One region of the Peribacillus sp. NPDC097284 genome, then DNA from elsewhere that is predicted to be linked to it. Evidence: riboswitches for the same ligand, from Rfam matches in the RefSeq annotation. Region 1 holds a riboswitch; the other holds the start of a gene.
What was found. Region 1 has a riboswitch for thiamine pyrophosphate ahead of thiT (energy-coupled thiamine transporter ThiT). Riboswitches for the same ligand answer to the same signal wherever they lie in the genome.

Region 1 (7,435 bases):
ACCGGAAATGTCTATGGATGGATTTGGCGTTTCCGTAACTACATCCAGGGCATTCAATATGATATTGAGTAACACTTGCCTGAATTCCTCCTTGGAGCCGGCCAACTGGGCTTCGCCCTCAATATTACAGGAGACGGAAGCATTTACTTCCAAGATGCTAGGGTATAGGAATTCAATCACTTCATCTACCAGGGGGGCGATTGGAAATATTTCAATTTGTGTAGTATCCGTTTCCCTCTTTGAAAGGTTAAGAAATTGTGTAATCCGATAATTAAGCTGATCCAATTCCTTTGAAATGATGTCCAGATACTTAATCTCTGGCTGTTCGGCTTGTAATAATTGAATGAAACCCATGATGGAAGTAAGGGGATTCCGGAACTCATGGACAAAACTTGATGTCATCTGGCCTAAAAGGGTCAAACGGTCTTTATGATTTGGATTGATCAGCTGATATTGCTCCGCAACCTGCTTCGTCTTTAAATCGGTATAACTGGATAAAGCGAAATAAATGAGTTTATCGAAGTACGCATTTATTTGGTGGATAACCGCAGATAGTTCTCCTTTGATGGCTTCGTAAGAGAGAAATTGATCAATGATGATCGATCTTCCGGTAGAGGTTATGGAAAAGAACATATCCATATTCAAATGCTGTTTAACCCGGCCGGCTGAAATCTTTTCCCCTAAATCCTTCAGCATATCATCTATGTTAGTATCTGTATTTTTCAGTTGTTTCATCAGTGAATTTAGAATTTTTTCTATTTCTTCTTCAAAATATTCTATATAGCCATCTGACAAATGCTTTAATCGCTCTTTCCATTCGGTAAGGATAGTAGTTTTATGAGAAGATAGGAAGTGAAGAGTCATTTCTCGATTCAATACCATTTTGCCCTCCATGTGTAGGAAAATGAATTTATCTTACTTAATTATGAATGAATTAGAATATAATTCCAAAATGTAATATATGGTTTTAATAATAACAGATTGAAAGCGTTCTTTAAATACTCATTCATGCGGTAAATGATCGGTAAAAGGGGAAAGGCTTTGTTTATATTAGGTAAACATTGTATTAATAGGGGGTTTACACATATAAAAAAGGCACCGTTCATTATTGACGGGTACCTTTTTTTTGAAATGTATAGGGTTCGATATGGACAATGACATGTTTGATGTCATGTTCCTTTAATAAGTTTTCTTCAACCTTCACTGTAATGTCATGACTTTGGATGACGGTCAAGAGCGGATTGACATGCACGGTTGTTTCAACCAGAATTTCATTCCCATGCATCCGAGCTTTAATTTCACTCATGTCTTTCACCCCATCCGTCAACAGGATGGTTTGACCTATTTGTTGGAGATGCTGTTCATCGAAACCGTCGGTCAAGGAAAGTGAAGCGTCGTGGAAAATATCCCAAGCCGTTTTGCAGATCATCAGACCTACCACTAAAGCCGCAACCGCATCCAACCAGTCTATGCCGATTGTGGTACCGATAATACCTACGAAAGCACCGATACTGACAAGAGCATCAGAACGGTTGTCCTGTGCGACAGCATGGATGGAGGCGCTGTTTATTTTTTTGCTTAAAGCCAAGTTGTAACGATAAACCCCGTACATGAAGATGGCGGAGAATAAAGCGACATAAGCTGTGAACATATTCGGTACAACTGTCGCATCCTGCGAAAAGAATGATTCGATGGCGCTGTATATGACCTGTAATCCGACGGTGATCATAATGAAGGCGGCAACCAGAGACGCTACGGTTTCAGCTCTCAGATGACCGTATGAATGATTATTATCAGGTGGTCGCCTTGATATTTTTAAGCCTATTAATACAGCGACAGAGGCAATGATATCGGTCGTGTTGTTTAAACCATCTGCCCAAAGTCCTTTCGAGTCTCCAAAGTAACCAAACGTTAATTTGAGGGCCGACAAGAATATGTATGCGGCTATACTGATATAGGCGCCCTTTTCAGCAGAAATTGAATGTTTATCCATGTCTTTTCCCCCTCGTGCAAAATAACCTTTATAAAGATATCAAATTGAACCCTAGTGAGTCTATAGAAAAATTGTCGTCTTTATCCATCTAACTTGGCATATGGCATGTGTATTGAGGCCATGTAAAGAAGTTGGCTGGATGAAAAAATATAACCAGTAATAGGGAAAAACGCTCGTGGATATAATCGTGTTATTTACTTGTCAATTAGAGAAACTAGTAGTATATTCTAACCGAGGAACAAAAATTAAATACTTCCACAAGGGGAGCCAAGATGGCTGAGAGTGAACGGTTGAGTTCAGACCCTATGAACCTGTTAGTTAGTACTAGCGTAGGGATGTGGTTTTGGATAGCAATACTGGGCATCCATTACCGCCCTGGTGTTGCTTTTTTGCATGCCGAAAAAGCGACACGGGACTCATGGGCACTTTTGCACGTGGAGAAGGGTGAGAGATGATGAAACATAAAACATTATTCATGACAGAGGTCGCGATTTTTTCTGCATTGGCATTACTGCTGGATATAGTCTCCGGTTTTGTCTTTGCAAGGATATGGCCACAGGGGGGATCGATTTCCATTGCCATGGTACCGATATTCTTAATGGCCTATCGTTGGGGAATCAAGGGCGGAATGGCCACCGGTTTACTATTGGGGCTTTTGCAGATTGCCACTGGTTTGGCATTTCTGGCAACGCCGCTTCAAGGATTTATCGAATATTTCCTTGCTTTTACCGCCGTGGGATTATCCGGGTTGTTCATGAATAAATTTGTGAATAACCGTAAAGGGGGAAAACGGTTAAGAGGGGATATATATGCGGTTTGTGGCATGTTTGTGGGGAGCTTCCTGAGGTTTCTTTGCCATTTTACAGCAGGTATCGTTTTCTTTGGGGAATATGCGCCAGACGGGCAACCAGTCGTCCTCTATTCCTTGATTTACAATGGGACATATATGCTGTTTAGTTTTATTTTATCAGCAATCGTGGTAATGGTGCTCTATTCGGCTGCTTCGAATGTCTTGTTGAAGAAAGCCATCTAAAGACAGACCTTTTAAAAGGGCCGGCTCGATTATGAGCCGGTCCTTTTCTCCATTATTTTGCAATAAATACCGAGCATGGTGCCTGCTTGGCTATGGAACTGCTGGTGCTTCCGAGGAAGAACTTTTCCAGGCCGCTTTTTGCACTGTTGCCGACGATGATTAAATCGGCGTTCGTCCGCTTTGCATAGTCACATATGCTATCCGTGGCATTTCCCTCTAAAATCTCGATATTTCCATTAACCTGGCATTCACTGAGCAACCTCATCATATTGCTTTCAGCCATCCTCACATTGTTTTCATGAACGGTGGGAGTATCGTTCATGTGCATTTGACTTTGTTGTTCTACTTCTGTTACGGGATGCGTTTGTGAAGGGTCGACATAAAATCCTGCTGCCGGTACGAACCCAGGAGCGGATGCACTCTCGAGGATACGGCTTTCACCTTTTGGATTCAGAACTTGAACAATGGTCAATTCAGCTTCCGGAAAGGCCTTTTTTAATGAAGCTCCATATTCCACGGCGCGGTTGCTCTCTTCATTTCCATCATAAGCGGCGACGATACGTTTTAATTGTTTCATCTAAGATCATCTCTCCCCATAATTTGTCATTATAGGTTATATACCCGTTTTTATTGGTTTCATGCCTTTTTCAGGTGTATATTGATTTATAAATGTGGGTAAAGGGTATGGAAAAAGAAAAGACTAGGCATGAAAGGGAGAAATATTGTAGGCACTTTGTATGGAAAAGGATAATGGGAAAAATGTTGTGGAATTTGTTTTCCCTTTTAGCCATTGCAAGAGTTTTCTTTCATAAAAAGGGCAAAATATTTTTAATGGAGCATGTCGCATCTGGGAAAATGGGGGTACAAATGAGAGCGTTATTGAAAATAGGTCTTATAATTATATCAATCATTGTCGTAGTGGGAGCCGGTTTGTTCATATATTTTAAACAAACTGTGGATATAAGCAATCTCCAGGATCAACTTCAGCAACCGACCAAGATTTATGACGAGGATGGGAACTTAGCCAGTACCGTCACGGCTAATAAATCGGAAGGCGTCGCGATAGAGGAGATCCCGGAACATCTCATTCAAGCGGTCGTATCCATTGAGGATCACCGTTTTTATGAACATCATGGCATAGATTATCAAGCGATCATGCGTGCGATGGTGAAAAATGTCAAGGCGAAAAGCGTTGTTGAAGGCGGGAGCACACTTACCCAACAACTTGTAAAAATCACCATGCTTGAATCAGATCGGACCTTGAAAAGAAAGATAGAAGAGTTTTTCATCGCTCAAGAATTGGAACGTACGTATACAAAGGATGAAATTTTAGAAATGTATGTGAATCAAGTTTATTTTGGACATGGAGCATGGGGACTCAAAAAGGCAGCGAACATATATTTTTCAAAAGATGTTTCTGAGTTAACCGTCGCCGAAGGGGCTTTGCTTGCTGGGGTCATTAACTTGCCTTCCAAGCTTGATCCGTACAAAAATCCAGAAGGGGCGGTTAAACGACGGGATTTGGTACTGTCTAGAATGACCGAACACGGATATTTGACCGAAGAGGAAGCGGCTTCTGCCAAAAAGGATGAAGTATCACTACAGTTAGGTGAAGATACAGATCCTTTAAAAGGGAAGTATCCTTATTATATAGACCATGTCCTATCTGAAGCCTCCACCATGTATGGATTGGAGCTCCAGCAATTACTCACTAGGGGCTATAGAATATATACCACATTAGATCAACCGATGCAGCAGGCTGCCGAATCAGTCTATAGCCAGGATGCCAATTTCCCTTCTGGGACAAGCAATGACATATTGGTGCAAAGTGGGACGGTCCTTCTTCATCCTAAAACAGGCGGCATTAAGGCACTTGTTGGGGGGAGGGGCGAGCATCAATTCATGGGATATAATCGGGCGACGCAACTGAAAAGATCTCCTGGTTCGTCGATTAAACCGCTCGCTGTTTATACACCGGCAATTGAAGAAGGATATGAAATGACCGACTCTTTAAAAGACGAGAAGATGGAGTTCGGGAATTATGAACCATCGAATTTGAGCGGCACTTATAAAGGGGAGGTCCCAATGTATGAAGCCGTGATGAATTCCTTGAATGTGCCAACCGTTTGGCTCCTGAATGAAATTGGAATCGACAAGGGGCTGGATGCGCTCAAACGGTTTGGGATTCCTTATGACAAAAAAAATGACCGAAATCTATCGATAGCCTTAGGCGGGATGGATAAAGGGGTGTCCCCACTCCAAATGGCAGGAGCTTATGCGGCGTTTGCAAATGAAGGAAAGCGAAACGAAGCGCATGCCATTATAAAAATAGAAGACACGGATGGGAAAGAAATAGCAGCCTGGAAGGAAAAGAAGACAAAGGTGGCTTCGAAGGATGTCGTCGATAAGATGAATGCGATGCTTCTTGGGACAGTTAACTATGGAACGGCTAAAAATGCCGCGGTCTCTGGCTATGAAATCGCAGGAAAGACAGGATCCACACAGGTCCCGATCGAAGGAATATCAGGTGTGAAGGATCAATGGTTCGTGGGATACACCCCTTCTTTAGTAGGAGCTGTATGGGCTGGCTACGATAAAACGGATAAAGAACATTATTTAACCACTAACAGCAGCCAGGGAAGTACACTCATCTTTCAAAAGATCATGGCTCAGGCCTTACAGAACGAAACGGCTGAATCATTTCATGCAGAAGACATCGGACCATTGATAGCGGAACAGCAGGAAAAGGAAGAAGAAGAGGAAAGGAAGCAATATTGGATTGATAAGGGGAATGAAATCAAGGAGGGGCTTGGTAAGTGGAAAACATGGGATTTTCCTTGGTGATGATTGGGGATATATCCATATTCCCAGTAAATGAAAAAAAGCTGTCATTATTGACAGCTTTTTTTCCCTCATTAAAAGATGAAATTTACAACTAAACCGATTACGACGATAGCCCCGATAATCATTAAAATGGTTCTCATATCTATACACCTCATTTATATGTAATTTTTTTTCGTATATTAAATCCCAACGGTTTGGTTGGAGTGAAATCCTATTTTTTCATCATTTTCTTTACAAATGGCCTGAACCTTTTCCAGCATTGCATGTACATTTTGTCCTTCTAGGATCACTTTCATATCCACACACTCTTGTAGAATGAGAACGAATGATACAAATGTTGAAAGTTTTGTGGCATCGACCATTTTATGATTGCAGATAAAGTAGATGTTTCCTTTGAATTCTTTTGTCACTTGGTATAAGTTCATGATTTGACGCATGGATAATCGTGTATTTGTTTTAATATCAGCAGAAATTACTTTGTTCATGGTTGTTTACTCCTTTAATTTTTATATAATTAAATGCTTGTGCCGTAATACTTATAAGATAGAAAAACTAAGTTAAGTTCTTTTGAATTCATGTAATTGGGTTATGGTGTATATTTACCCGCGTATATCGTTTTGAAACCTATTAGAATATTTAAACTTGGAGGGAGTTTGGCCCTATGCTGACACTGATAAAGAATGGTGAGGTTTATACGCCGGAATACATAGGTAAGAAAGACGTTTTGTTGGTCGGAAAACAAATTGGCTTCATTGAGGATAAAATCGACGTCCCTGCCAATTTCGTTGAAATGCAAGTGATTGACGCGAACGGTCGAATCATTGTACCAGGTTTTATCGATGCACATGTTCATATCATCGGTGGCGGCGGTGAAGGGGGATTCAAAACAAGAACGCCCGAAATTCAGTTGACCGATGCGACGCTAGCCGGTATCACGACATTAGTCGGGGTCATTGGCACGGATGGAACGACAAGGACGATGCCGGACTTGCTTGCTAAAGCGAGGGCCCTAGAAGAAGAAGGGATTAGTTGCTTCGTTCAAACAGGTTCGTACCAAGTCCCGGTGAAGACCCTAATGGACAAGATTGAAGATGATTTAATCTTAGTGGATAAAATCATTGGAGTTGGTGAAATTGCCATTGCCGATCACCGTTCTTCACAGCCAACCGTGGCAGAGCTTGCAAAACTTGCGTCGCAGGCCAGGAATGGAGGACTTTTGTCCGGGAAAGCCGGTATCGTTAATATACATGTCGGGGATAGCTTGGATCATGTACAGGTAATCGAGGAAGTCGTCAGGACGACGGAAATTCCGATTACACAGTTCTACCCTACACATATGAACCGGAACCCGCATTTGTTTGAGGCCGGGATACAATTTGCCAAAAAAGGCGGGTACATCGATTTCACGACAAGTACCATTCAAAAATTCCTGGATGAAGGGGAAGTAAAAGCAAGCACGGCAATAAGGAGAGCCCTCGACGAAGGTGTTGATATCCGCAACATCACGCTTACATCAGATGGACAGGCTAGCCTTCCGGAATTTGATGGCAACGGAAATATATCCG
Region 2 (7,435 bases), on a different contig from region 1:
TAATGATTCTTCCGTGACTAAATAAAGGCTCAAATCAAATGGCACTTTCTTCATGCATTTTCACCTCGTATTTCCATATGGAATCATTCATTCCTGAGATGGCATCAATAATCCGTGTCCGGTATGTCCCTGTGCCATCATTTTTTTCAAGGGTTCTGGCAGCAAGCTCACCAGAGATGCTCATGGTTGAAATTCCTGCGATAGCAGCTGAATAGTAATCCTCCGTAATTCCGCAGAAGACCCCAATCAAGGCCGTCGACATACAGCCGGTGCCGGTCACCTTTGTTAAAAGAGGGTTTCCATTATCGATGATGGACGTACGTGAAGAGTCACTAACGGCATCCTTGGCTCCACTCACGACGACAACACTCTTCAGTTTTCTAGCAGCACGTAGGGATAGTTCTGCATTACTCATGGAAAGCGGTCCTGAATCGACCCCTCGCGTTACGATATCGCCTCCCATTAGCCGATGGACTTCACTTGCATTGCCGCGAATAATCTGGACAGTCATTGAATCGAGCAGTTCCATCGCTTTCTCTGTTCGGTAAGGGGTGGAACCGACGCCCACAGGATCTAAAATTACGGGTATATGGCAATCGTTCGCTGTTTTCCCGGCAATCGCCATCGCCTCCAAGGAAACATCATCCAGTGTACCTAAGTTAATCACCAGTGCTTGTGCCAGTTTGACCATGTCCGCCACTTCTTTTGGATTGGAAGTCATAACGGGAGAACCACCAATTGCCAGGGTAGCGTTGGCACAATCATTTGCAGTAACAAAGTTGGTGATTTGGTGGACGAGTGGTTGTTTTTTTCTCACTCTGCCAAATAAGTCTGCAACGGATGTATTCATGTGAAATCACTCCGTTCCTTTTTATAAAATTGATGGAAATGGTGAACGGGTCCGTGTCCCTTACCGAGTTCTAAGCTATTTCGTATCGCTTCAGAAATATAGATTTTCGCTTGTTCAATGGACGTCGCTAAAGGAAGTCCATTAGCAAGATTAGATGCAATGGCAGAGGAAAGGGTACAGCCAGTTCCATGCGTATTTTTCGTATGAATGCGTTCACCCTTGATCCAAGAGAACTCCTTGCCATCATAAAAGAGGTCATTTGGATTTCCTGCTGCATGTCCTCCTTTCAGTAAAACAGCCTTCGGACCCAGTTCCAGAATAGCGGTACATGCCTTATAAAAGTCCTGCTTCGTCCGGATCGGGAATCCGGTAATGACCTCTGCTTCAGGTATATTGGGCGTGACAAGTGTAGCAAGTGGAAGTAAATCAGTTTTTAACGACGAAACGGCCCTCTCATCTAACAGATGGTGTCCACTTTTGGAAATCATGACAGGATCAAGGACGACGATAGCCGGTTTAAATAATTTTAGCGAATGGGCGACGGTTTCGACCGTCTCCTTTGATCCAAGCATCCCTATTTTTACTGCGTCGACACGAATGTCTTCAAATACGGCCGCAATTTGATCGGTGATCACAGGGAGATCGATGGGCTGTACAGATCGAACTTCCAAGGTATTCTGTGCCGTAACGGCGGTGATAACAGACATGCCATAAACCCGATGGGCCGAAAATGTTTTTAAATCAGCTTGGATGCCGGCTCCGCCCCCAGAGTCAGATCCGGCGATCGTTAGTGCCCTTTTCATAAAAAAACCCCTTCATATAATGATTTTTTAAGAGAACTTTCAATAAAAGAAAGCCTATAATTGCGCCCGTTAAAGAACTAAGAAGAAAAGCTGGCAGAAAACCAAAAAGTGCCGCTTTTTTTCCCAATAATAAAAGCGCGATCGGATAACAGGCGATGGATCCGAGAATGCCTGTCCCCACTATTTCTCCCAAGCAGGCGTGTCCCATCCTTCTTGTTTTTTGGTAGAGGAAGGCCGCCAGCAGGGCACCAACCATGCTGCCCGGAAATGCAAAAATGGAACCTGTACCTGTCATGTTCCTGATAAGGGATACTAAAAAGGCCTGGGTCACAGCAAAAAGCGGCCCCAACATAACGGCTGTCATGACGTTGGTTACATGTTGAATAGGAAACACCTTCGCAAAACCAACAGGGATGTAAACGAATGAGCTAGTCAGGGTAGTGATGGCCGTGAACAAGCTAGTCAACGTCATTTTCCGTAACGAGTTACCAGTATCTAGCATTCAAAGAGGCCAATCCTGTTCGTTGTGAACCATGTCCCAAAATAAATATTCATATCGGGAGGTCATTAAAAAGTGTTTCTCTAATCTTTTCAATTCCCTTTCAGGCATATCTTCCGTCAGTTCGTCTAACAGCTTGGCCAACCATTTGTGCGCATCTGCGAATTCGGGGGATGCATACGATTGAATCCAAGCGATATAACGATTTGTTTCTAGTGCTGTACCATTTTGTTCTTTTAATATCGAGCCAATTTCATAGTAATCCCAGGCACAAGGAAGTAAGCAGGCAATAAGATCGGCTAGAGTTCCATGTTGGGCGGCATTAAGCATATAACCTGTATAGGCAAGGGTAGTAGGGGTTGGTTCGGTATTTTCCAATTCCTCAGAACTAATTCCGAATTCCTTGCAGTAGCTCCTATGCAAATCCATTTCTACCTGTAGAGTCTCATTTAAAATACCAGCAAATTTGGTCATGATCTCAAGGTTAGTGGCCTTGATGCTCCCTAAGGCAAAAAGCTTGGCATAATCGATAAGATAGATATAGTCCTGCTTTAAGTAATAGGCGAATTTTTTTTCTGATAGTGTCCCGTCTCCAATTGCTTGAACGAAAGGATGAGTATGATTCTTTTTCCAAATTTCTTTTGAACGTTCGTGAAGTCTAGCACTGAAAGTTTTCATTTGGGTTTTCGTCATGATTTTTCCCCCTTATAATTCATTCACATACAAAGGAGGGGAGTGTCCAAAAATGAAGAACAGCCGCTTTCATATAGAAAGCGGCTGTTCTAGGAATGTACGAATCCCTTTTTCAACCTGCTTTCCTCCGCTGGTATGACCAGATCAGGTACAAAGGGTTTGATTCTCAGCCTATTAATGGCTCCCCTAGCAGTTTATTATTCAATTAAACGAAAAACCCGTTCCTGAAAACGGAACGGGCCAGATGGATGAAGTCAAATATACGACGACGATATCATCCACTTTCCTCCGCCGGCATCACCCGGATCAGGTTCAAAGGGTCCGGAACATCATTCCATCTCAGTCTTATAGAAGACTCCCCTAGTGGTATTTCGTATGTGATTATTGTCATCATATCAGATAAAAAGGAAATTGCAACCTTTGAATTCAATAGAATTTTATGAGTATTTTGTGGCGTGAAAGGGGTAGTAGGATAAAATCCCCATTGGCAAATGGAGCATCCCTAACCCACGGTCAATTGGAGGGAAATATTGTTATTAGCAAAATAGGGATATGGTCTTACCTTGTGCTAAAAGGGCACACGGAAAAATAATATAAAAATTAAAAATTATTTGAATGCAATTGACTTATCCTTGCAAGTGGGATAAAATCATGTCAAAATCATTTATATTCTGTATTCTTATCCAGAGAGGTGGAGGGACTTGGCCCTATGAAACCTCGGCAACAGACCCATCGGGGAACTGTGCTTCTTCCAACAAGCAATCGCTTGGAAGATAAGAAGAGACGAACGGACCTCTGTCGACCTCTTCTTGGATTAGAAGGGGTTTTTATTTTTGTCAAATAGGGTTTAAGAATCCCTACAACAGGTATATATATTTTGGCTTTAGCAAAGCCTATAAGATTAGGGGCATTATATGTGGAAAATATGAATAAAAGGAAAGGGGCCATTCATATGGCAGAGTTTTTCGAGAAAAAAGAACAGAGGAGAGCATTGTTGATAGAAGAACTATTATCAAATGGTGTATACAAAACCTCTGATGAAAAGCATCTCTATGATGCTCCATTAAAAGCTCTTGAAGATGAATATAAGATTGTTATAGATAAATCAGGTAATGAGTCACCTCCAGAGTGCATGACTTAGTTAACCTATAGTGAACAATCAAAGAGAAAAAGCATTTGCTGTGTAAAGGCAAATGCTTTTTCTCTTTGAACTGACATAAAAAGTACAAAACAGAAAAATATAATGGGTATTTTGTCACATTTCACTAGTGAAATAACATATTTAAAACATGTAAAATGATTGATTTCGCCTAGTGCTTTGGTTATGATAAATATGTAAAATAATTGAAAAATAGGAAGTGGTTATATTGCAGCCTCCTCACATAACAACAGTTGAAAAAATTGAAGAAAAACGAAAAGAAATGATCATGTTAGCAAAAAATTATGGTTTGACAAGCAGGATGACCATTCAAGCAAGTCAAGAGTTGGATTCTTTATTGAATGCGGTCACACATATAAAATTCCTGGGAGTTTGTCGCGAATAATCAGTACATCCCACCAGACCATTCAAATCCAGGCAATCGCCTGTTGCAATGGAAGTCATGTAGTGACACGTTTACCAAGAATGACCAAATCGCGTTCCACTCCATCGAGTTCTGCTATTTTCGGTAAATGCGCCCATTTTTCAAAACCAAATTTTGAAAAAAGCTTAATACTTGGTGCATTGTGTGCGAAAATAAATCCAAGAAGTGTCTTAATCCCTATCTTCGGACTCACCTCTATAGCCTTTTGGATTGAAAGTTGTCCAATTCCTTTCCCACGGAACTCCTCATCTATATAGATGCTAATTTCAGCGGTAAAATCATATGCGGGTCTACCATAAAAAGATTGAAAACTCATCCATCCAGCTGTTTTTCCATCATGTATGATCATATATAATGGCCGTTTGAGAATATGATGTTCTTCAAACCATTTGAGCCGTGATTCTACTGTAACTGGTTCTGTATCCGCAGTAACCATCCTCGAAGGTACTGTAGAATTGTAAATTTCAATAATTTTAGGCAAATCCTCAAATACTGCTTCCCTGAATTCTGTAAACTCCTTCATCATTAAGCTCCAATCCATTTATTATGGCATTCCAATCACCAGTACAGGTGCATCATGCAATTTAATTTTAATTAAGTTATTCAAATGTTAGGCTTGTCCTCTTTTTGGGTATTTAAAAATAAAATACTTCCTAGTGAATACAAAAGGAGAAGCAAAACAAATGAAGAAAATCGTTGGCTTATTTTTTATTGTACTTGTTATTTGTTTAGTTGCCTATGCGTTTCAGGCAGTAGATGCGAAAAACGATCAAAGAGTCATGGCATTTGGAGATTCTTTGACTTATGGAAAGGGCGATAAAGAAGGGGAAGGATATATTGATGACTTGAAACATAAAACGAATGATTCCGATTCAGAAAAAGTCCAATTCTGGAATTATGGTATTAAAGGTCAGGAAACGGACGGTGTCATTAAACAGCTCGAAGATCTTGAGATTAACACAAAATTGGATAAGGCTGACACATTTATCGTCTATATCGGAATCAATGATTTAATTAACAGTAATGGTGGAAACTTAAAAAAAATCAATGATCAAAAGATAAATGATGAAAAGAAAGAGTATGTACAACATTTAGATAAAATTCTTTCTGAGCTTCTAAAGAAAAATAATAAAGCTGATATCTTGGTGATAGGGTTATATAACCCCAATAAAGACGACTTGAAATTAGAAAACCATATTAGTGATTATAATCATTCGATTCAAAAGATGGTGGACAAGGATAGTAGACTAAAGTATATCCCTACCAACGATTTATTCGAAAACAAAGATAAAAAAGCATACTTCAGTGATGAAATTCATCCAAATGAAGAAGGCTATCAGCTTATAACCAATCGAATCTTAGATAAATATGATTTTAAATAAGAACGATAAAAGGGCATGGAGACTTGATTTCCATGCCCTTTTAGGTTTATTTATCGGGGGCGGATTTCTGGTTGGTTATGTTTCTGATGGTGCCTCCGCCTGTGGAAACTGTAAGTCATGGAGCTGCCGATAGCGACCATTATTTAGTAGCAGTTGTTCGTGCGTTCCATTTTCTTGAATTACCCCTTTTTCAAGAACGACAATTTGATCTGCCTTTTGAACGGTTGATAACCGATGGGCAATGACGATTGAAGTCCGGTTCTCTAATAGGTTGGATAACGCTTCCTGAATCAGATGTTCGGATTCCGTGTCGAGCGATGCCGTCGCCTCATCGAGAATGATGATTTGGGGATTCTTCAAAAGGGCCCTGGCGATGGCAATCCGTTGCTTTTGGCCACCAGAAAGTTTGACCCCACGTTCTCCGATTTGTGAGTCATATCCTTTTGGGAACGTCTTGATGAAATCATGAGCATATGCCGCCTTAGCCACTTCGATAATTTCCTCGTCCGTTGCGTCGAGTTTACCATAGGTTATATTATCGCGGATGGTCCCGGTAAACAAAATGATGTCTTGCGAAACAACCCCCATTTGGCTCCGTAAAGATTTGAGGGTGAGATCACGAATATCATGGCCATCCATTTTTATTGTCCCTTGTTGGGGGTCATAGAAACGAATTAAAAGGCTGGTAATCGTTGATTTCCCTGCCCCGGATGAGCCGACAAGAGCGGTTACCTGTCCTGCTTTTATCATCAGGTTAAGATTTCGGAGTACTGGTACCCCCTCGACATAAGCGAAATCAATTCCTTGAAATTCGATTTGTTTCGTGATTTTGGGAACATTAATTGCTGTCTTTTTGTCCTGGATTCCAGGTTGTGTCTCCATTATTTCGGTAATCCGTTCAAAAGCTGCAGCCGATTGTTGCACGATACTGATTACACGGCTGAAATTACGGATTGGACTTTGCAGAAGCCTGAGATAAGCCAGGAATGCCACGATTAATCCAATCGTAAATTCTCCCTGCATCACTTGCCAGGCACCAAATACAATCACGGCGATCAGACCTAAATTATTCATTAAATCTATGAGCGGGCCAAACATGGACCTCAGTCGAACTGATTTGATGTTTGCTACCGTATTCTCATGATTTCGGTCCGCGAATCGTTTTGATTCAAATTCTTCATTTGTGAAGGATTGGATGAGCCGTATGCCGGAAAGGGAATCCTGCAGCTGATTGCTGACATCGCCGGCCGAACTTTGCACGCTTCTAAATGAGAGGCGGATTCGTTTACCAAATACACGTGTCAGATAGAACATGAACGGAAAGGTAATGAGAAGGACCACGGTCAGTTTCCAATTGATGAACAGCATATAGATTGCGATGGCAAAGAAGGTGACCGTATCTGTAATAACTTGTAGCATGCTTGATGAGATGAGTTGTTGAAGCAAGTTCACATCATTCATGAGTCGTGACATTAAATCGCCCGTTCTATTTTTATCAAAGAATTTCATATCCAATTTTTGAATATGGTCATACATCTCATTTCGTAAATTCATGATCGCTTTTTGCCCCACTTTAGATACGATATAGCCGTTTAGATAGTTAAGTAAAGTTAACAATATCGCGG

Region 2: it holds a riboswitch for thiamine pyrophosphate, as region 1 does, so the genes downstream of both, tenA (thiaminase II) here and thiT (energy-coupled thiamine transporter ThiT) in region 1, are expected to answer to the same signal.

Annotation. Positions count from the first base shown of each region.
Region 1 covers NZ_JBIWCZ010000007.1:99,139-106,573, reverse strand. The annotation lists gene ACIQXU_RS14305 (histidine kinase N-terminal domain-containing protein) at 1-882, opposite strand, end outside; gene ACIQXU_RS14300 (cation diffusion facilitator family transporter) at 1,106-1,993, opposite strand; TPP riboswitch at 2,244-2,346, shown strand; gene thiT (energy-coupled thiamine transporter ThiT) at 2,445-3,026, shown strand; gene ACIQXU_RS14290 (universal stress protein) at 3,079-3,603, opposite strand; gene ACIQXU_RS14285 (transglycosylase domain-containing protein) at 3,894-5,870, shown strand; gene ACIQXU_RS14280 (hypothetical protein) at 6,050-6,355, opposite strand; gene iadA (beta-aspartyl-peptidase) at 6,532-7,435, shown strand, end outside.
Region 2 covers NZ_JBIWCZ010000002.1:103,077-110,511, forward strand. The annotation lists gene thiE (thiamine phosphate synthase) at 1-54, opposite strand, end outside; gene thiM (hydroxyethylthiazole kinase) at 35-850, opposite strand; gene thiD (bifunctional hydroxymethylpyrimidine kinase/phosphomethylpyrimidine kinase) at 847-1,653, opposite strand; gene thiW (energy coupling factor transporter S component ThiW) at 1,622-2,155, opposite strand; gene tenA (thiaminase II) at 2,156-2,845, opposite strand; TPP riboswitch at 2,951-3,043, opposite strand; TPP riboswitch at 3,112-3,217, opposite strand; SAM riboswitch class I at 3,522-3,625, shown strand; gene ACIQXU_RS06260 (Fur-regulated basic protein FbpA) at 3,723-3,986, shown strand; gene ACIQXU_RS06265 (Spo0E family sporulation regulatory protein-aspartic acid phosphatase) at 4,204-4,389, shown strand; gene ACIQXU_RS06270 (GNAT family N-acetyltransferase) at 4,445-4,954, opposite strand; gene ACIQXU_RS06275 (DUF459 domain-containing protein) at 5,112-5,810, shown strand; gene ACIQXU_RS06280 (ABC transporter ATP-binding protein) at 5,886-7,435, opposite strand, start outside.